Linked DNA regions of Herbiconiux aconitum. The protein of the gene in region 1 binds, or shares a complex with, the protein of each later gene. Links are inferred from orthologs where the notes say so. Each region holds a gene or a part of one and is shown on either strand. Other genes may lie near its edges.

Region 1 (12,703 bases):
TGCGCACGCGGCGACGGCGGCCTGCGCCGAACGCCGGAGGTTCGCGTCGTCGAAGTTCACCAGGCGGTTGGCTGTGGCCCGCACCTCGCGGCGCTGGCGCATCTCCTCCCACTTGGTGACCGTGTTCGCAGCACCCATGATGCCGAGCATCGCGGCGATCGCCTCACCGTCACGGATGACCACGCGATGCACTCCGCGCACCTCGCGCGCCTTCGTGGAGACGCCGAGCCGCGAGGCCGCGCCGACGAGGGCCATCGCGGCCTCGTTGCCGGGGCAGGTCACCTCGAGGGCCGCCGAGCGACCGGGGTCGGTCAACGATCCCGCGGCCAGGAATGCGCCCCGCCAGACGGCCGCGAGGTCGTCGCGGCCACCGGTGGTGAGACGATTCGGGAGCCCGCGGATCGGCCGGCGGCGCGCATCCAGCAGTCCGGTCTGGCGGGCCAGTGTCTCGCCGCCGTCGAGCACCCGCACCAGGTAGGTGCCTTCACGACGCACGCCCGAGGGCGCGATCATCGACACGTCACCCTTCACTCCGTAGAGCTCGGCGAGGTCGCGGAGCACGCGCTTCACGATGTCGGCGGTGTCGAGCTCGGCCTCGATCGCGATCCGCGAGGAGATCAGGTGCAGTCCCCCGGCGAACCGCAGGACCGTCGCGAGCTCGGCGGCCCGCACTGTCGTCTTACTGACCGCGACGCGGGCCAGTTCGTCTTTGACGTCGGCGGTGAGTGCCAATATGCAAACCTTCTTCTGTTGACGGGCATTCTTTCACGTGCTGTTCACCGAATGGGAGGAACACGAATCCCTCGCCCCGGCCGCGGAGTCACTCCCGACCGAGGTCGCGGTGTTTGACGTTCACGACGACCCCGGGGAACGTGCCGATCTTCTCGGCGAGTTCACGCGCGATGGCGACGGAGCGGTGCTTGCCGCCCGTGCAGCCGATGGCGATGGTCGCGTGCCGCTTGTTCTCCCGCTGATACCCCGCGAGAACGGGTTCGAGTGCTTTGGCGTAGGCGTCGACGAACTCCCGCGCACCGGACTGGCCGAGCACGTATTCGCTCACGTCGGAGTCGAGGCCGGTGTGGGCGCGGAGCTCCGGCACCCAGAACGGGTTCGGCAGGAACCGCGCGTCGGCGATCCCGTCGGCGTCGGTGGGAGCGCCGTACTTGAAACCGAAACTCATCACGGTCACCTGCACTCCCGCGGTGTCGGCGGCCGAGAACCGCTCCTGCACCACGGTGGCGAGCTGGTGGATGTTGAGATCGGAGGTGTCGATCACGATGTCGCTCGACTCGCGGATGGGGCTCAGCCGCGAGCGCTCGGCGCCGATGCCGTCGAGCAGCGTGCCGTTGCCCTGCAGCGGATGGGGGCGCCGCACCTGCTCGAAGCGCCGCACCAGCGCTTGATCGGTGGCCTCGAGGAAGACAACGCGCAACTGGATGCCGCCACGGAGGTCTTTGATGATCTCCTGCAGGTCGGAGAAGAAGTCGCGACCGCGCACATCCACCACGGCGGCGATGCGCGGCAGAGTCGACCCGGCGTGCTCGGCGAGATCGACCAGCGGCCGCAGCATCTGCGGCGGCAGATTGTCGACCACGTACCAGCCGAGGTCTTCGAGGGCGTTGGCGACGGTCGAACGACCCGCACCGGACATGCCCGTGACGATCAGCACTTCCTGTTGCTGGGGTGGTTCCGGGGTCATCGTGCGCTTTCGCTTCGAAATGGGATCGTGTGTCTAGCCTATCGACAGGAGTAGGCCTATCGGCACGGATCGGTCACCGAGACAGGGTCGAACGGATGCTCTCCGCCAGCGTCGGTCCGATTCCCTTGACCTCGGCGATGGCCGCCGAGTCGGCTTTCTTCAACTCCGACACCGAACCGAAGTGCTTCAGCAGCTCGCGCACCCGCGACGGGCCGAGCCCGGGAACCTCGCTCAGCACGCTCGAGATGTCGCGCTTGCGCCTGGCCCGCTGGTGGGTGATGGCGAAGCGGTGCGCTTCGTCTCGGATGCGCTGGATCATGAACAGGGCCTCGCTGCCGCGCGGCAGGATCACCGGGTAATCGGTGTCGGGCAGCCAGACCTCTTCGAGCCGCTTCGCGATGCCGGCCAGGAAGATACCCTGCACCCCGGATTCCTCGAGGGCCCGCGCCGCCGCGTTCACCTGCGGCTGCCCGCCGTCGACGATGAGGAGATTCGGCGGGTAGGCGAACTTCTTCCTCCGCTCCTGCACGACCAGCTCCTCCGCAGTGCTCTCATCGGGGCCTTCGCCCTCGGTGAAGGTCTGGTCGGGAAGCGCCGACGCATCCGTCGCAGCCTCGGCCGGCTGGTCTTTCAGGTAGGCCAGACGCCGCGTGATCACCTGGTAGATCGACTCGGTGTCGTCGGTTGAGTCGGCGATCGAGAAACGGCGGTACTGGTCTTTACGGGCCAGGCCGTCTTCGAACACCACCATCGAGGCGACGATGTTCGTGCCGGCCAGGTGCGAGACGTCGTAGCACTCCATCCGGAGCGGCGCATCCGTCATTCCCAGCGCCTCCTGGATGTCGGTGAGCGCCTGCGACCGCGCCACGAAGTCGGAGGAGCGGCGGGTCTTGTAGAGCATGAGGTTGTTCTTCGCGTTCATCGACGCGGTCTGCATGAGAGCGGCCTTCTCGCCGCGCTGCGCCGTGTGCAGCACGACCTTGCCCTTCGCGCGCCGCTCCCCCAGCCAGGTCTCGAGCTCGGCCGTGTCGTCGGGCAGGGCCGGCACGATGATCTCGCGGGGCGGCACATCGCCCTCGTAGGCCTGCTGCAGGATCGAGTCGACCAGTTCGGCGGTGTCGACGTCGATCTCTTTGTCGACCGTCCACGAACGCTCACCGCGGATGCGCCCACCGCGCACGATGAACTGCTGCACACTGGCGGCCAACTCGTCGTGCTCCACCCCGAAGACGTCGGCGTCGACACCGTCGCGCAGCACGACCGCGCTCTTCGCGAGCACGGCTTCCAGCGCCTGCAACTGGTCGCGGTACTTCGCGGCCGCCTCGTAGTCCTGCCGCTCGGAGGCCTTCTTCATGTTCTTGCGCGCCGCCGTCACGAAGCGGGAGTCGCCGCCCGCCATGAACGCCACGAAGTCGTCGACGATCTCGCGATGCTCCTCGATCGTCACCCGGCCGGAGCACGGGCCGCCGCAGCGACCGATCTGGCCCGGAAAACACGGCCGGCCGGTCTGCATCGCATGCTTGTAGCTCGAATCGGAGCAGGTGCGGATGGGGAACGCCTTGATCATCAAGTCGATGGTGTCTTTCACCGCCCAGATCTTCGGGTAGGGCCCGAAGTAACGGGCGCCCTTGATGCGATGGTTGCGCGTCACCATCACCCGCGGTGCCTCGTCGCCCAGCGTCACCGCCATGAAGGGGTAGGTCTTGTCGTCACGGAATTTGACGTTGAAGGGCGGGTCGAACTCCTTGATCCAGGTGTATTCGAGCTGCAGCGACTCGACATCCGTCGCCACCACCGTCCACTCCACGCCCGCGGCCGTGGTGACCATGCGCCGGGTGCGTTCGTGCAGGCTGCGGAGGGGTGCGAAGTAGTTGCTGAGACGCGCCCGGAGGTTCTTCGCCTTGCCGACGTAGAGCACGCGCCCGGATGCGTCTTTGAAACGATAGACGCCTGGTTGCGTGGGGATCTCCCCCGCTTTCGGGCGGTACGAAACAGTGTTTGCCATGGTTGATCCAATTCTCGCATCCGGCGCCGACATCGAGCGCGTCTACGATCGGTGTGGAGTACGCGATGAGCGGACAGGAAGCAGGTGCGTGATGGGTGTCAAGCGTCGACAACCTCGGCGACCCGTGCGTCGGAGCGCGGCCGGCTCGACGGCGACCGCCACGAAGGCCGTCTTGATCGCCTTCGAGCGCTGGTATGCGCGGCACCTGGTGTCCGTCGGAGACGACCACCTTCCGACCGACCGGACCGTTGCGCTGCTCAGCGATCTCTTCGACCGTAGCCGGGGCGCGCTGCACGCCCCGACCGCCCCGGTGCTTGAGGGCCTGCTCGCCGGCATCGACGACGATCCCGAGCGCGCAGGCGAGCTGCCGGATGTCATCCAGACGCTCGAGCACTACCTCGACTTCGCCGTGGAGACCGGCTCCTGGTCGGGCACCGACGATGAGATCGACGAGAGCGCGGAGCTCCTCGAAGTTGCGTTCGAACTGAGCACGGCGCTGCTCGGGTTCCTCGTGGACTCCCTCGACGAGGTCGAAGACGTTCCGGTGGATCGAGCCCGCGCTGCCCTGGAGACCCTGGCCCCGCCTTTGCGCACGCCTGAAGCGCTGCTCGGGCGTCTGCGGGACGTTCTCGGAGGCGTCGATTCGACCGAACCGGGCGACGTGGCGGTTCAACGCGTCATCGGTCTGCTCTGCGTGGCCGTCGATCCGGGCTTGCTGCCAGAGAGGTCGGAGAAGCGCATCCAGGCGATGCTCGACACCGCAGCCGGTGCCACCGTCGACCAGGCCCGAATGGCCGACGTCGACACGACACGGATGCTGGCCCTCCTCGAGGGGGACGGGCTGATCGAACGGGTCAAGACGTCGGGAATCGACCGCTTCGAGACGCCGGAGGACCTGCGACCGGCACTGGCCGATGCGGTCGTGGAGATCGCCGACGAGTTGGGCCTCCTCGACGACGACGTGATCAATCCGCACCCGGCCGGAACCGCCCTGCAGGTGAAGGTCGCCGTCGTCGGCACGGAGCCGGCCGAATGGCGACGGCTGCTGCTGGCCGCCGAGTCCGATCTCGGAGAGCTGCACCTCGCCGCCCAGCTGAGCCTGGATTGGCCGAACGAGGAGCCCCACGAGTTCACGGTGGCGGGCGAGCCCGACACCGTGTTCACGTCCTTCGGCCGGGTCACGAGCGATGCCTCTGCCGGAGCGGGCGTCGGGGTCGTTGCCGACACGGATGACGCTGAAGACGATCGGATCGACGAGAACGACGTGCAACTCGGCGAGCTGCTCATCGACGTCGGAGACGAGATCGAGTATCGCTACGGTGTCGAACCGCGTCGGCTGGTCATCAGGCTGGAGCGGATCGGAGAACCCGATGGCGGCCCGCTCCCCCGCTGCGTGGGAGCAACGGCCGGCATCGACCTCGTCGAGGCCGACGGACTCCTCGCGTCGCTCCGGCTGCGCTGACCGCGTGCGCTGACCTCGTGCGCTGACCGCGTGAGCAGGCCACTCGCGACGGGTCAGCGTTTGGCCGGCGCCGCCAGAACCTCTTTGAGGAAGCGACCGGTGTGGCTCGCCTCGACCTTCGCGACCTTCTCCGGGGTGCCGGTGGCGATGATGGTTCCGCCGCCCGATCCACCTTCGGGACCGAGGTCGATCAGCCAGTCGGCCGACTTGATCACGTCGAGGTTGTGCTCGATCACGATCACCGTGTTTCCCTTGTCGACCAGACTGTTGAGCACCAGCAAGAGCTTGCGCACGTCTTCGAAGTGCAGACCGGTGGTCGGCTCGTCGAGAACGTAGATGCTACGGCCGTTCGACCGCCGCTGCAGCTCGGTGGCGAGCTTCACGCGTTGCGCCTCGCCGCCGCTCAACGTGGTGGCACTTTGGCCCAGACGCACGTAGCCGAGGCCCACCTCGACCAGGGTGTTCAGGAAGCGGTGGATCGCGGAGATCGGCTCGAAGAACTCGGCCGCCTCGGAGATCGGCATGTCGAGCACCTCGGCGATGTTCTTGCCCTTGTAGTGCACGGCCAGGGTGTCGCGGTTGTAGCGCGCACCACCGCAGACCTCGCACGCCACGTAGACGTCGGGCAGGAAGTTCATCTCGATCTTGATCGTGCCGTCGCCCGAGCAGGCCTCGCAGCGGCCGCCCTTGACGTTGAACGAGAACCGGCCCGGCAGGTAGCCACGGGCTTTGGCCTCCGCGGTCTCGGAGAAGAGGGTGCGGATGCGGTCGAACACGCCCGTGTACGTCGCCGGGTTCGAGCGCGGGGTGCGGCCGATCGGCGCCTGGTCGACGTGCACCACCTTGTCGAGATTGTCGAGCCCAGTGACGCGCTTGTGCTTGCCCGGGAGCTTGCGCGCTCCGTTCAGCTGATTGGCCATCACCCGGTAAAGGATGTCGTTGACGAGACTGGACTTGCCCGATCCGCTCACGCCGGTGACCGCGGTCATCACGCCGAGCGGGAAGTCGGCCGTGACCTTCTTGAGGTTGTTGGCTTCGGCGTCGACGACCGTGATAATCCGCTTCCGGTCGATCGGGCGACGCTTCTTCGGCGTCTCGATCGACTTGCGACCCGAGAGGTAGTCTCCGGTGAGCGAGCGGGTGTTCGCGAGCAATTCGTCGTAGTGACCCGAATGAACGACGGTTCCACCGTTCACACCGGCGCCGGGACCGATGTCGACGATCCAGTCGGCCGTGCGGATGGTGTCTTCGTCGTGCTCCACCACGATCAGCGTGTTGCCGAGGCTCTTCAGTTTCACCAGGGTCTCGATCAGGCGCCGGTTGTCGCGCTGATGCAGACCGATCGACGGTTCGTCGAGCACGTAGAGCACCCCGGTGAGGCCCGAGCCGATCTGAGTGGCAAGACGGATGCGCTGAGCCTCGCCGCCCGAGAGCGACCCGGCCGCGCGCGACAAGCTGAGGTAGTTCAGGCCGACCTCGATCAAGAAGTCGAGACGTGCCTTGATCTCGCGCAGCACCTGGGCGGCGATCATCGCCTCACGGTCGGTCAGGTTCAGCTTGCCCATGAACGACTGGGCTTCGATCAGGCTGAGCTCCGCGACATCCGCGATGCTGTGCGAATCGACGGTGACCGCGAGGACTTCGGGCTTCAGACGCTTGCCGTCGCAGACGGGGCAGGGCACCTCGCGGAGGTATTCGCCCCAGCGCGCACGCTGCGAATCGGAGTCGGCCTGGAGGAACTGGCGCTCGATGTAGGGCATCACTCCCTCGAAGCCCGAGGTGTAGCTCATCTCACGGCCGTAGCGGTTCTTCCACTTGACCTTGACCTCGAAGTTGTCGCCGCGCAGGATCGCCTCCTGCACGTCGGGCTTCAACTTCTTCCACGGCGTGCTCAGCGAGAAGTCGAGATCGCGGGCCAGGCCCTCGAGTAGCTTCTCGTAGTACTGGAAGAGACCCTTGCCCTGCGTGGTCCACGGGATAATCACGCCGTCGTTGATGCTGAGGTCTTCGTCGCCCAGCAGGAGGTCTTGGTCGACCGACATCCGCGTGCCGAGGCCGGAGCATTCCGGGCAGGCGCCGAACGGCGCGTTGAACGAGAAGGTTCGCGGCTCGATCTCGGTGAGCTGAATGGGGTGCTGGTTGGGGCAGGACAGCTTCTCGGAGAAGGTCTGCCATGCCTCGGGGCCGTTCTCGTCGACGTAGTTGATCTGCACCAGCCCGTCGGTGAGCCGCAGAGCGGTCTCGAGGGAGTCGGTGAGCCGCCCGAGGATCTCGGGGCCGGCCACCAGGCGATCGACCACGACCGAGATGTCGTGCTTGATCTGTTTCTTGAGCTTCGGCGGCTCGGTCAGCTGAATGAGGTCACCGTCGACGATCGCCCGGGAGTAGCCGCTCGCGGAGAGCTCTTTGAACAGGTCGACGAACTCGCCCTTCTTCTGCGAGACGACGGGGCTGAGGATCTGGTAGCGGATGCCCGGCTCGAGTTCCATGAGCTGGTCGGCGATCTGCTGCACGGTCTGAGCCGAGATGGTCTCACCGCAGATCGGACAGTGCGGGATGCCGATGCGCGCCCAGAGCAGCCGCATGTAGTCGTAGATCTCGGTGATCGTGCCCACCGTCGACCGCGGGTTGCGGTTCGTGGACTTCTGATCGATCGACACCGCAGGGCTGAGCCCCTCGATGAAGTCGACGTCGGGCCGGTCGACCTGACCGAGGAACTGACGGGCGTAGGCGCTCAGCGACTCGACGTAGCGGCGCTGACCCTCGGCGAAGATGGTGTCGAAGGCGAGGCTCGACTTGCCGGAACCCGACAGCCCGGTGAACACGACGAGGGAGTCGCGTGGGATCTCGATGTCGACGTCGCGCAGGTTGTGCACCCGGGCGCCGTGGACGCTCAGTTTTCCGCTGGAACCATGGCGGAACTCCACCGGCTCGACCGGAACCGGAACGGGACGCGGGGCGATGGAATCAACGGAATCTATGCTCGAAATCGACACCCCGAAAGTCTATGTCGACCCTCCGACACTGGCGTCGGATTACGCTCACGGCAACATCGCCCGCCGCGGATTGGCGGGAATCTCGGCCCCGCGCATCCGGTCGTTTCCCAGCGAAGGGGGTCAGCTGATGTGGCCGGCCTTCTCCATCTGCCGGAGTTCGCGCTTGAGCTCGGAGACCTCGTCGCGCAGTCGCCCGGCCAGCTCGAACTTGAGTTCGGCCGCCGCCTCGAGCATCTGACTGTTCAAGTCGGCGATGATCGACTCGAGATCGTTCGCGCCGGCCGCCGCGATGCCCTCGCGGCGGAGGTTCGGAGTGGGGCTCTTCTTGCCGCGGCCCGAGCGCTCGCGCAGCAGCTCGGCGGTGTCGGCACCCTCGCGGGCCAGCGCCTCCGTGATGTCGGCGATGCGCTTGCGGAGCGGCTGCGGGTCGATGCCGTGCAAGGTGTTGTAGGCCACCTGCTTCTCGCGCCGCCGGTCGGTCTCATCGATCGCCAGCCGCATCGAGTCGGTCATCTTGTCGGCGTAGAGGTGCACCTCGCCGGAGACGTTGCGCGCCGCGCGGCCGATGGTCTGGATGAGGGAGGTCGAGGAGCGCAGGAAGCCCTCCTTGTCGGCGTCGAGGATGGCCACCAGCGACACCTCGGGCAGGTCGAGGCCCTCGCGCAGCAGGTTGATACCGACGAGCACGTCGTACACACCCATCCGCAGTTCGGTGAGCAGCTCGACGCGGCGCAGGGTGTCGACGTCGGAGTGCAGGTAACGCACCCGCACGCCGGCCTCGGTGAGGAAGTCGGTGAGCTCTTCGGCCATCTTCTTGGTGAGGGTGGTGACCAGCACGCGCTCGTCTTTCGCGGCGCGGATGCGGATCTCTTCGAGCAGGTCGTCGATCTGTCCCTTGGAGGGCTTCACGACGAGTGTCGGGTCGATCAGGCCGGTGGGGCGGATGATCTGCTCCACCACCCCGTCGGCGATGCCCATCTCGTACTTGCCGGGCGTGGCCGAAAGGTAGACGGTCTGGCCCACACGGTTCTTGAACTCGTTCCACTTCAGCGGCCGGTTGTCGAGCGCGCTCGGCAGGCGGAAACCGTGGTCGACCAGGGTGCGCTTGCGCGAGGAGTCGCCCTCGTACATTGCGCCGATCTGCGGCACCGTGACGTGGGACTCGTCGATCACCACGAGGAAGTCGTCGGGGAAGTAATCGAGCAGGCAGTGCGGTGCTTCACCAGGCATCCGCCCGTCGATGTGGCGGGAGTAGTTCTCGATGCCCGAGCAGAAGCCGATCTGCTGCATCATCTCGAGATCGAAGGTCGTGCGCATCCGGAGCCGCTGGGCTTCGAGGAGCTTGCCCTCGCGTTCGAGCACGGCCAGGCGGTCGTGCAACTCGGTCTGGATGGTCTCGATGGCGCGATGCATCACGTTGGTGTCGGCAACGTAGTGCGAACCGGGGAACACCGACACGTTGTCGAGTTTGTGCACGATCTCGCCGGTCAGCGGATGCAGGCTGTAGAGACCTTCGATCTCGTCGCCGAACATCTCGATGCGGATGGCGAGCTCTTCGTACATCGGGATGATCTCGATGGTGTCGCCGCGCACCCGGAAGTTGCCGCGCGAGAAGTCGATGTCGTTGCGCTGGTATTGCATCGAGACGAAGCGTCGGATGAGCCAGTCGCGGTCGACCTTCTGGCCGACCTGGAGAGCGATCATCGCGTTGAGGTACTGCTCGGGCGTGCCCAAGCCGTAGATGCAGGAGACGGTCGAGACCACCACGACGTCGCGACGGCTGAGCAGCGAGTTCGTGGTGGAGTGCCGGAGGCGCTCGACTTCGGCGTTGATCGAGGAGTCTTTCTCGATGAAGGTGTCGGTCTGCGGCACGTAGGCCTCTGGCTGGTAGTAGTCGTAGTAGGAGACGAAGTACTCGACCGCGTTGTTCGGCATCAACTCGCGGAACTCATTGGCCAGCTGGGCGGCCAGGGTCTTGTTGTGCGCGAGCACCAGTGTGGGGCGCTGCACCTGTTCGATGAGCCACGCAGTGGTGGCCGACTTGCCCGTTCCCGTGGCGCCGAGGAGCACGACATCCGTCTCACCGGCGTTGATGCGGCCCGCCAACTCGGCGATGGCGGCCGGTTGGTCGCCACTCGGCGTGTAGTCGCTGATGACCTCGAAGGGGTGTACGGAGCGAGTGGGTTCCATGCATTAAGTTTAGGGAGGGCCACCGACATCATGGTCGGTGCTCGCTCTCAGCGTCATGGCGGCGCATCCCCTCACCACCACCTCGAGGCAGACACACATGAGAATCGGCATCCTGACCAGCGGCGGAGACTGTCCTGGACTGAACGCGGTCATCCGTGGAGCAGTGCTCAAAGGCACCGAGATCAACGGGCAGGAGTTCGTCGGCTTCAAAGACGGCTGGCGCGGGGTCGTGAAGGGCGAGATCCTCCCGCTCGAGCGCAGCCACGTGCGCGGCATCGCCAAGCAGGGCGGCACCATTCTCGGAACCTCGCGCACCAACCCGTTCGAAGGCAACGGCGGCCCTGAGCGCATCCAGGAGACCCTCGACCGCCTCGGTATCGACGCCATCATGGCGATCGGGGGCGAAGGCACTCTCGCCGCGGCGAAGCGGCTGACGGATGCCGGACTGAAGATAGTCGGCGTGCCCAAGACCGTCGACAACGACCTCGACGCCACCGACTACACCTTCGGATTCGACACCGCCGTGGAGATCGCGACCGAGGCGATGGACCGCCTGCGCACCACGGGAGACTCGCACAGCCGGTGCATGGTGGCCGAGGTGATGGGGCGCCACGTGGGCTGGATCGCCCTGCACTCCGGCATGGCCGCGGGCGCCCATGCCATTCTGATCCCGGAGCAGAAGACGAGCATGGCGCAGGTGGCCGCATGGGTGCAGAGCGCCAACGACCGGGGTCGCGCGCCGCTGGTGGTCGTGGCGGAGGGGTTCACGCCCGATCACGCCGACGACCCGCACTCCGAGCGCGGCCTCGACGCCTTCGGCCGCCCGCGTCTCGGCGGCATCGGCGAGCGGCTCGCACCCATGATCGAAGAGCTCACCGGAATCGAGACGCGGGCGACCACGCTCGGTCACATCCAGCGCGGCGGTGTGCCGACGGCCTACGACCGGGTGCTCGCCACCCGGCTCGGCATGGCGGCATCCGACATCGTGCAGGATTCGGCCTGGGGGCAGATGGTGGCGCTTCGCGGCACCGATATCGTGACCGTCGGGTTCGAAGAAGCGCTCGGCAAGCTCAAGGTGGTGCCGCAGCACCGCTACGAAGAGGCGGCGATGCTGTTCGGGTGAGCCGCTGCTAGTTTTTACGCAAATAGAGAGGACCGGCGCCCTATATGGGGTCGGTCCTCTCTATTTGCGTAAAAACTAGCAAGCCGCACGAAAACGAAGCACGTCGCCGGGACGCAGCTGGGCCGCGCGGTCCACCGAGGCCGTCGTGAGCACGCCGATCACGGGGTAACCGCCCGTCACGGGGTGGTCGCGCAGGAACACGACCGGCTGCCCGCTCGGCGGAATCTGCACCGCGCCCACGACCATGCCCTCGCTCGGCAGCTCACCGGCGTGATCCGGCGCCCGCTCGACCGCGGCGCCGTCGTCGCCGTCGGCGCCGTCCAGCCGCACACCCACGCGGTTCGAGTCGGTGCCGACCGTCCACCTCGCGTGCAGCAACATCCGCCAGCCCGCCTCGCCGAACCAGTCGTCGCGCGGGCCGCGGGTGATCGAGAGGATGGCCGGCCCGGTTCGCGGAAGCGGTGGCGGAATGAGTGTCGTCTCCGGCCAGTCGCCCGGCGCGCCCCGCTCGTCGCCGGCCAGACCGAGCACGTCACCCTGCTGCAGAGGTGCCGGACCGAGGCTGCTCAAAACGTCGGTGGAGCGGCTGCCGAGCACTCGTTCCCCCGCGAACCCGCCGCGCACCGCGAGGTAGGAGCGGAGACCCTCCTCAGGAGCTCCCAGAGCGATCGTGTCACCGGCGAACACGACGAACGACGTACCGGCCGGGTGCGGGATGCGCGACCTGGCCTCATTCGCGCGGGCGTCGGTCTCTTCGGCGCCGGCAGAGTGACGGCCCTTGCGCGCGAACTCCGTGACGGTGGCCACCGCCGAGGCGCCGGTCAGCGCGACGAGCAGGGTGCGTGATGCGCGCAATTCGAGACCCCCGAACACGGCCTCGATGGCTGCCGCGCCCGGTTCGTTGCCCACGAGGCGATTCGCCGCGGCGTAGGCACTGCGGTCGGCCGCGCCCGAGGTTGTCACGCCGAGGTGCGCGTATCCGGGCCGGCCGGCATCCTGCAGCAGGGCGAGCGGTCCAGTGGCCATCACCTCGAAGGCGGCGGCTGCCCCGCTTGCCTCGGGGGATCCGGCCTCCCACTCCTCAGCGTTCACGAACGAACCTCACCCGCGTGCCCGGCGCGAGCAGCGCAGGATCTGCGCGCTTCACATCCCACAGCACCGCATCCGTGCGCCCGATGAGGTGCCAACCGCCGGGCGACTCCCGCGGATACACCCCGCAATATCCCGC
Region 2 (8,383 bases), 510 kb from region 1 along the record:
TAGCCGGTGTACTGCGGTGCAGGCGCCGGCGGTTGAGCGTACTGCGGTGCGGGGGCCGCGGGCGGCGGAGTGACCGCTGCCGGGGGAGCGGTCGGCGTCGCGGGGGTGGGCGCGTATTCTCCGAAACGCGGTCGTTCCCGCTGCGGCGGGGCGGCGGTTGCGGCGGATGCGTCTGGTGCGGCGGATGCGTCAGTCGGGGTGGAGTCGTCGGGTGGCGTCGTGGTCACGGTGTCCTCGGGTTCGTTCGTGCGGTTCGCCGCTGTTCGCGGCAGGCACCTATCGCCCAGACTCTACTCGTCGCACCCCACCACTGCGGCGCACGCGAGCCCGCCGGAACGCGTCGCCGTGTGCCCGATCGCGCCTCACCACCAGCGGCGCGCAGCGGGCTCGGCGGAACGCGGCGGCGTGACGTCGCGTTCTGCGGTGAGAGCGCCCGGTGCGTGGGCTCCCGAGTGCTTCACCGCAAGACGCGCCGCAGCGGCGGCGGCGCGTAATCAGCACAGCCGCGCCGCAGCAGCGGCGGCGCGTAGCGGGCCCAGCGGAACGCGGCGGCGTGACGTCGCGTTCCGCGGTGAGAGCGCCCAGTTCGTGGGCTCCCGGGTACTTCACCGCAAGCCGCGCCGCAGCAGCGGCGGCGCGTAGACTAGCTCGGTGCTTCACGGTTTGATCGATGCGCTTTCGCGCGCCTCCACGTTCGAACGAGCCTTGGCCGAGGCCGGGCGCAATGCCGATTTCTCGTTGCCCGAGGGGCTTCGCGCCCCGCTTCTGGCCGCGATGATGAGTCGCCGCATCGAGCGCGGATTGCCGGAGGCACTCATGGTCGTCACGGCCACGGGCCGCGAGTCGGAGAAGCTCCGCGAGTCGCTCGCGAGTTTTCTGCCCGAGGCGCAGATCATCGAGTTCCCGGCGTGGGAGACGCTGCCGCACGAGCGTCTCAGCCCGAGCGCCGAGATCGTCGGCAAGCGCATCGACGCGCTCCGGCGTCTGGTCGACTGGCAGCGGGCGACGGATGCCGCGGCGGCCGACCCCGGCACCACCGCAGCCCCGGCTCCCATCGTGGTCGTCGCATCCGTTCGCGCCGCGCTGCAGCCGATCGCGTCGAATCTCACCGAGCTCGACACCATCGAGCTGGTGCGTGGCGCACGCGGTTTCGACCTCTCGGCGCTCAGCCGGCAACTGGTCGAGCTCGCCTACTCCCGGGTCGACATGGTCACGCGGCGCGGCGAGTACGCGGTGCGCGGCGGCATCCTCGACGTCTTCCCGCCCATCGCCGAGCACCCGTTCCGGGTCGATTTCTTCGGCGACGAGGTGGAGGAGATCCGTGCTTTCTCGGTGGCCGATCAACGTTCGCTGCCGGACGAAGCCGACCGTGTCAGCCTTCCGCCCAGCCGCGAACTGCTGCTGAGCGACGCGGTGCGGCAGCGTGCTCGCGAGATGCAGCACGAGTTCCCGAGTCTCGCCGGCATGCTGGAGAAGATCTCGGCCGGCATCCCGGTCGAGGGCATGGAGTCGTTGGCGCCGGCGCTCCTCGACGAGCTCGTCACCGTCGCGCATTACCTGCCGGCCGGCGCGGCCATCGCCGTGGTGTCGCCCGAACGGGTCGCCACCCGGGCCGTGAATCTCTCCGAGACGAACCGCGAGTTCCTCGCCGCCGCCTGGACCGCCGCCACGGCCGGCGCGGAGGCGCCGATCGACCTGGAGTCGGGCGAGTTCATCACCCTCAACCAGCTGCGCGACGCCGCGGGCACCGAGCGTGCCTGGTGGACGCTCAGCGAATTCCAGCAGGGCCCGGCCGAAGACGACATCCTCCCCGAGCACCGCGAGATCGAGGAGCACCTCACCATCCGTGTCGCGGCCGACGCGGTGCCGAGTTTCTCCGGCAACGCCGACGGCGCCATCGACCACGTGGCGCGCCGCCTCGCCGACGACTGGACCGTCGTGGTCGTGGCCCAGGGGCAAGGCCTGGTCGAACGTGCAGCCGACGTGCTCTCCGAGCGCGAGGTGCCGGCCCGCATCGTCGACGACTTCCCGGCCGATGCCGAACCACGGATGGCGTACCTCATCCGCAGCTCGGTCGAGCACGGCTTCGAACTCCCCGAACTCAAGCTCGCCGTCATCGGCGAGACCGAGTTCTACGGCCGCACCGCCGGCTACGACACCCGTCAGGTGAAGAAGCTCGCAAGCCGCCGCAAGAATGTGGTCGACCCGCTGCAGCTCAAGACCGGCGACTTCGTGGTGCACCAGACCCACGGCATCGGCAAGTTCCTCGAGCTGACACAGCGCGAGGTGTCGTCGGGCGGCCGCAACGCGGTGAAGACCACCCGCGAATACCTGGTGATCGAATACGCGCCCTCCAAGCGTGGCTACCCCGGCGACAAGCTCTACGTGCCCACCGATCAGCTCGACCTCCTGAGCCGCTACGTGGGCGGCGAGGCGCCCGCGCTCAGCAAGATGGGCGGCAGCGACTGGTCGCAGGCGAAGGGCAAGGCGCGCAAGGCGGTACGCGACATCGCGGTGGAGCTGGTGAAGCTCTACTCGGCTCGCATGGCGTCGAAGGGCTACGCGTTCGGCCCCGACACACCCTGGCAGCACGAGCTGGAGGAGGCGTTCCCGTTCCAGGAGACGCCCGACCAGCTGACGGTGATCGACGAGGTGAAGGCCGACATGGAGCGGCCCATCCCGATGGACCGCCTGCTCTCGGGCGACGTCGGCTTCGGCAAGACCGAGATCGCGATCCGGGCGGCGTTCAAGGCGGTGCAGGAGGGCAAGCAGGTGGCGATGCTGGTGCCCACCACGCTGCTCGTGCGCCAGCACATGGAGACCTTCGCCGAGCGCTACGCCGGCTTCCCGGTGCACCTCCGGGCGCTCAGCCGGTTCCAGAGCGACAAGGAGACGAAGGAGACCATCGCGGGGCTCGCCGACGGCACGGTCGACGTCGTGATCGCGACCCATCGCATCCTGAGCGACAACATCGCCTTCAAAGACCTGGGCCTCTTGATCATCGACGAGGAGCAGCGCTTCGGCGTCGAGCACAAAGACCAGCTGAAGAAGCTCAAGACGAACGTCGACATCCTGGCGATGAGCGCGACGCCGATCCCGCGCACGCTGGAGATGGCGGTGACGGGCATCCGCGAGATGTCGACGCTGGCCACACCGCCGGAGGACCGGCATCCGATTCTCACCTTCGTGGGGCCGTACTCCGACAAGCAGGTGGGCGCGGCCATCCGACGCGAGCTGCTGCGTGAGGGCCAGGTGTTCTTCGTGCACAACCGGGTGTCGTCGATCAACCGGGTCGCGGCGCAGATCGCAGAGCTCGTGCCCGAAGCACGGGTCGCCGTGGCGCACGGTCAGATGAACGAGCACGTGCTGGAGCAGGTGATCGTCGACTTCTGGGAGCGCAAGTTCGACGTGCTGGTGTCGACCACGATCATCGAGACCGGTATCGACATCGCCAACGCGAACACGTTGATCGTCGACCGTGCCGACAAATACGGGCTGTCGCAGCTGCATCAGCTGCGCGGGCGGGTGGGCCGTGGACGCGAGCGGGCGTATGCCTACCTGCTGTTCGACGAGAACAAGCCGCTGTCGGAGACGGCGAACGACCGGCTCTCGACGCTGGCGGCCAACAACGAGCTCGGCTCGGGCATCCAGGTGGCGCTGAAAGACCTCGAGATCCGCGGCGCGGGAAACCTGCTCGGCGGCGAGCAGGCCGGGCACATCGCCGGGGTCGGGTTCGATCTGTATCTGCGCATGATCGGCGAAGCCGTGTCGGCGTTCCGTGGCGACGTCGCCGAGGGGCAGACCGAGCTGCGACTCGAGCTGCCCGTGGATGCGCACATCCCTGAGGATTACGTCGACAGCGAGCGGCTGCGCCTCGAGGCCTACCAGAAGCTGTCGACGGCGTCGGCACCCACCGCGTCCGACGACTCGATCGACCACGTGATCGAAGAGCTCACCGACCGCTACGGCGAACCGCCGGTTCAGGTCGCGAACCTCATCGCGGTGTCGCGACTGCGGCGCCACGCGCAGAAGGCGGGGCTCAGCGAGGTGGTGACGATGGGGTCGAACCTGCGGGTGGCGCCGGCCGACCTCGCCGATTCGATCCAGGTGCGGCTGCAGCGGATGTACCCCGGCGCGAAGTACTTCGCGCAGACCTCAGCGGTCTCGGTGCCGATGCCGGTCGTCGACGGCAAGCCCCTGGCCGACTCCGAGCTCATCGCCTGGGCGCAGGGCCTCCTCGACGCGATCTTCGCCCCCGCTGGGCATCCTGCCGCCACCCCCGCACCGTAGCCTCCACGCCACCTTCGACGGCGACTCCTGCCGCTATTTGACCGTCCGGTGCGTGGCCGCGCGCATGCTATAAACGATCGAGGCAACACGTGTCGACGACGCGCGGCCGGCTCGAGGGGGGCGCGAATGCGCGGACGACGATGGATGCGCGCGAAGACGGGAGCTGCGATAGCGGCCCTCCTCGTCGTCGGTGGAATCGCGACCGCGAATCCCGCCTCGGCGAATCCGGCGTCGGCTCGCACGATCGACGCGACGGCAGGGCCGTTGCAACTCGGAGTGCCGTGGGCGCAGACTCTTGATGCTCGGTGGGAACCCGATCCGGCCGCACCGCTTCCCTCGACGACGCGGCAGTTGTCGGTCGTGGTGCCCCGCGCGCTGTTCGACTTCCAGTCGACCTTCGCTGCGATGCTGGGGGGCAAGCAGCGAAATCCTGTGACCGTGACCGCGGCTGACGCGGCGACCAGGACAATCACCGTGGACATTCCCGAGGGGTACTTCGCCACGCCGGAAGGGCAGCCGGGAATGGCCTCCGGCTCTCCCCGCTACTCCTTGTATCTGCAGGCGGCTAGACCGATGCCGGACGACATCCAACTCGGCCCCTTCGGCTTCCCCGGCGAATACCGCTCCTCCGCAATCGCCTCCATCGGGTTCTCCGCCGGTGGCCCGGGAGCCACCGACCACAGTCGCACCGTCGTCGCGGTCGACGCGTCCCGCTACGCCTCCGAATCGGTGTTCGGGATCGATCCCGCGGACGAACTCACCGCGGCTGCGGGAGAGACCCTCACGATCGTGGGCGGGCCCCTGCTCGATCCAGGAGCCTCTGCGACGCTCTCGCTGGGCTTCGATCGTGACTCGGTGCCGATGCCTGTGACCGTGTCGCCGGATGCGATCAGCCTGAGCGTGCCCTCGAAGAGTGCGATGAGTGGTCTTCTGAATCGTCACGCCATCGTCACCGTTACCGGGATGGGTGATCGCACCTCCTTCCGGCTCGAGGTGCCTCTGACGATCGTCAACCATCCGACGGCCGGCCCCGGAGTCACCACCCGCATCGCCGGCGTCGATCGTTACGCAGCAGCTGTGGCCTACAGCGGCATCCAATTCCCCCCTTACTCCGGCAGCGGGCGTTCGGTCTTCCTCGCCGCAGGAGCGAAGTACCCGGATGCGCTGAGTGGTGCCGCAGCAGCCGCGCATGTCGGCGGCCCTTTGCTCCTAATGGCGGCCGATTCACCAAGCACCGTCTTTCTGGTCGGCTCGGCAGCTCAGGGCGCGGGTGCAAGCGACATCTGGACCATCGGCGGGCCGGCTTCGGTGTCGTATGCCGACAGCCTCAACGTCGCCGGTTTGGCCGGTACGACCGGGCCCTGGCGCGTCGAAGGGGAGGACAGATACGAAGTCTCTCGCAGAACCGCCGACACTTTCTGGCCCGACGGTGCGGACACCGTCTTCATCGCCACGGGGGAGAACTTTCCCGATGCCCTCGCTGCCGTCCCGGCGGCCGCGTCACAAGGAGCGCCCGTCATCCTCGTGGCGGGCTCGCAAACGGAGCTCGACCAGAGCACGCTCGCCGAATTGGACAAGCTCGAGCCGAGCCACGTCGTGATCGTTGGCGGCCCGGTCTCGGTGTCTCCGGGCATCGCGAGTCAGCTCGGCGCCCGTGGCGCCGGAGATGTCGAACGCATCACCGGTTCCGACCGGTATGAGGTCGCGACCGCGGTCAACAGAAGGTTCTTCCCGACCGCCGAGGAAGCTTTCGTCGCCACAGGGGCGACTTTTGCCGACGCTTTGGCAGGAGGGGTGCTCGCGGCCTCGAAGCACGCCCCGCTCTTGCTCGTGCGCCCGGACTGCATTCCGACCTCCGCTCATGCCGCGCTCGACGAATGGGATGTTTCGCGCACCACGCTCCTCGGAGGTCCAGCCAGTCTCGGGCCGGCAGTGGAGGATCTCGTGCCCTGCCGCTGACGCGCCGCCGCGTGGCATGGGAGGCTTGAGGAATGCCTGAGATTCCCGACGCACCGACCAAGCTCGACCAGCTCGTCGAGGTGACCGCGGTGCTGCGCGCACCCGGCGGATGCCCGTGGGACGCCGACCAGACGCACGCGAGCCTCGTGCAGTACCTCGTGGAGGAGACGCACGAGCTGATCGAGGCGATCGAGTCCGGCGACCGCGAGGAGATGATCGAGGAGCTCGGCGACGTGCTCTACCAGGTGATCTTCCACGCCGATATCGCCTCGCACACCCCGGGCGAGGACTTCGACATCCAGGATGTCGCGGCGCACATGACCGCGAAGATGGTGGGCCGGCATCCGCATGTCTTCGGCGACCTCGAGCTCGAGACGGCCGACGACGTCGTGGCCGCCTGGGACGGCTTCAAGGCCGCGGAGAAGCCCTCGCGCACGAGTGTGCTCGACGGCATCCCGCTCGGCATGCCGTCGCTGGCGCTCGCTGACAAGTTGATCGGTCGCGCGCAGAAGGTCGGCGTGCTCGACGAGGATGCGCCGCCCGTCGTGCCGGTCGCCTCGGAAGACGAGCTCGGCCCGTTGCTGTTGGCCATCGTCGCGTCGGCGAAATCCCAGGGCCTCGACGCCGAGCGCGCCCTCCGCACCACCCTCCGTGGCCTCCGCGAGGAGATCGCGGCAGCGGAGTCCGCCCCGCCGGCGCAGTGACCCCCTCTGCTCTGCACGTCCAAACGACGGAGTGTCGAGCAGGATGCGGCGCCAGAGTCCGTCGTTCCCGTCATCGTGGGGAATACTCCGTCGTGAGGGCGCGAGCGGCGGCGGCATGAGCGCTTCTGTGCGAGTCGGTAATCTGGAGCAATGGCTTCCCCCGTTTCACCGCCCCGCGGCATGCGCGATTTCCTGCCTGCTGAGAAGGCGAAGCGCGAGCGCGCGCTCGGCGTCATCCGCGCGAGCTACGCCGCCCACGGCTTCGACGAGATCGAGACCCCCGTGGTCGAAGACTTCGGGCGCCTGCACTCCGGCCTCGGCGGCGACAACGAGAAGCTCGCGTTCAACGTGATGAAGCGCGGCCTCGACGCCGACGCGCTGCGCGCAGCCGCCGACGCCGACGACCCCGACGCGCTCGCCGACCTCGGCCTGCGGTTCGACCTCACCGTGCCCCTCGCCCGCTTCTACGCCACCCACCGCGCGAACCTGCCGCAGGTCTTCCGCGCGGTGCAGATCGCCCCGGTCTGGCGGGCTGAACGCCCGCAGAAGGGGCGCTACCGCCAGTTCGTGCAGTGCGACATCGACATCATCGGTGAGGGCGGCATCCTGGCCGAGATCGAGTTGCTCACGGCCACGCTCGCCGCGCTCGACGCGCTGGGCCTCGAGGGCTGCAGCATCCGCATCAACGACCGCCGCCTGCTGATCGGCATGCTGGAGGCCTTCGGGTTCGCCGAGGCCGAGCACGCCTCCGTTCTCATCACCATCGACAAGCTCGACAAGGTCGGGCCCAGCGGCGTCGTCGAAGAGCTTCGAGGCCGCGAAGCGACCCCCGCGGCCGTCGAGGCTCTCGAGGCCTACTTCGCCGGTGCGCCTGCGCAGGCGGCGGGGCTCGCCGAGGCCGAGATCGCCGCCGCACTGCCCGCAGGGGTGGCCCCGGATGCGGTCGCCCAGCTCGCCGCCATCGGGCTGGCCCTCCGCGAAGCCGGCGTGGCCGGCGTGCTGAAGTTCGACCCCTTCCTCGTGCGGGGGATGGGCTACTACACCGGCACCATCTTCGAGATCGAGCACCCCGACTACTCCTTCTCACTCGGCGGCGGAGGGCGCTACGACGGCATGATCGGCCGCTTCCTCGGCGAGGAGGTGCCGGCCTGCGGGTTCTCGATCGGGTTCGAGCGCATCATCGATCTGATCGACGAACCCGAGGCGACGCACGCTGAGGCGATCGTGCTCGTGCACGACAAAGCCGCCGACCCCACCCGCCTCCTCGCGCTGAAGGCGCAGCTGGTGGCCCGTGGCGCGCGCGTGCGCCTGGAGCGACGCACGAAGAACCTCACTCCGCTGCTCGATCGGGCCGCCGCGGCCGGGTTCACGAGCTTCGCCCTGGTCGGCCGGGAGACGACGGATGCGGCCGAGCTCGACCTGAAATCGCT

The links.
Region 2: the proteins of uvrA (region 1) and mfd are in contact, whole or in part, in a crystal structure (PDB 4DFC), measured with the Escherichia coli proteins. The link is inferred for Herbiconiux aconitum from one-to-one orthologs.

What each region holds. Positions count from the first base shown.
Region 1 is NZ_JANLCM010000002.1:737,604-750,306, forward strand. What follows is about bases 5,020-8,443. They hold uvrA (excinuclease ABC subunit UvrA), read right to left. Parts: upstream 8,094-8,443; coding sequence 5,220-8,093; downstream 5,020-5,219. Other genes in these bases: N1027_RS15045 (IS1096 element passenger TnpR family protein), read left to right, coding at 5,020-5,166; uvrB (excinuclease ABC subunit UvrB), read right to left, coding at 8,283-8,443. Also shown: DNA-binding protein WhiA, read right to left, coding at 1-732; RNase adapter RapZ, read right to left, coding at 821-1,699; excinuclease ABC subunit UvrC, read right to left, coding at 1,773-3,704; more of N1027_RS15045, read left to right, coding at 3,796-5,019; more of uvrB, read right to left, coding at 8,444-10,352; N1027_RS15060 (ATP-dependent 6-phosphofructokinase), read left to right, coding at 10,450-11,475; N1027_RS15065 (5-oxoprolinase subunit C family protein), read right to left, coding at 11,551-12,567; N1027_RS15070 (5-oxoprolinase subunit B family protein), read right to left, coding at 12,557-12,703. UniProt on the Escherichia coli protein: The UvrABC repair system catalyzes the recognition and processing of DNA lesions. UvrA is an ATPase and a DNA-binding protein. A damage recognition complex composed of 2 UvrA and 2 UvrB subunits scans DNA for abnormalities.
Region 2 is NZ_JANLCM010000002.1:227,622-236,004, forward strand. Bases 256-4,490 are described here. They hold mfd (transcription-repair coupling factor), read left to right. Parts: upstream 256-651; coding sequence 652-4,290; downstream 4,291-4,490. Other genes in these bases: N1027_RS12640 (cell wall-binding repeat-containing protein), read left to right, coding at 4,417-4,490. In the rest of the region: N1027_RS12630 (DUF6264 family protein), read right to left, coding at 1-227; more of N1027_RS12640, read left to right, coding at 4,491-6,249; N1027_RS12645 (nucleoside triphosphate pyrophosphohydrolase), read left to right, coding at 6,282-6,953; hisS (histidine--tRNA ligase), read left to right, coding at 7,104-8,383. UniProt on the Escherichia coli protein: Couples transcription and DNA repair by recognizing RNA polymerase (RNAP) stalled at DNA lesions. Mediates ATP-dependent release of RNAP and its truncated transcript from the DNA, and recruitment of nucleotide excision repair machinery to the damaged site.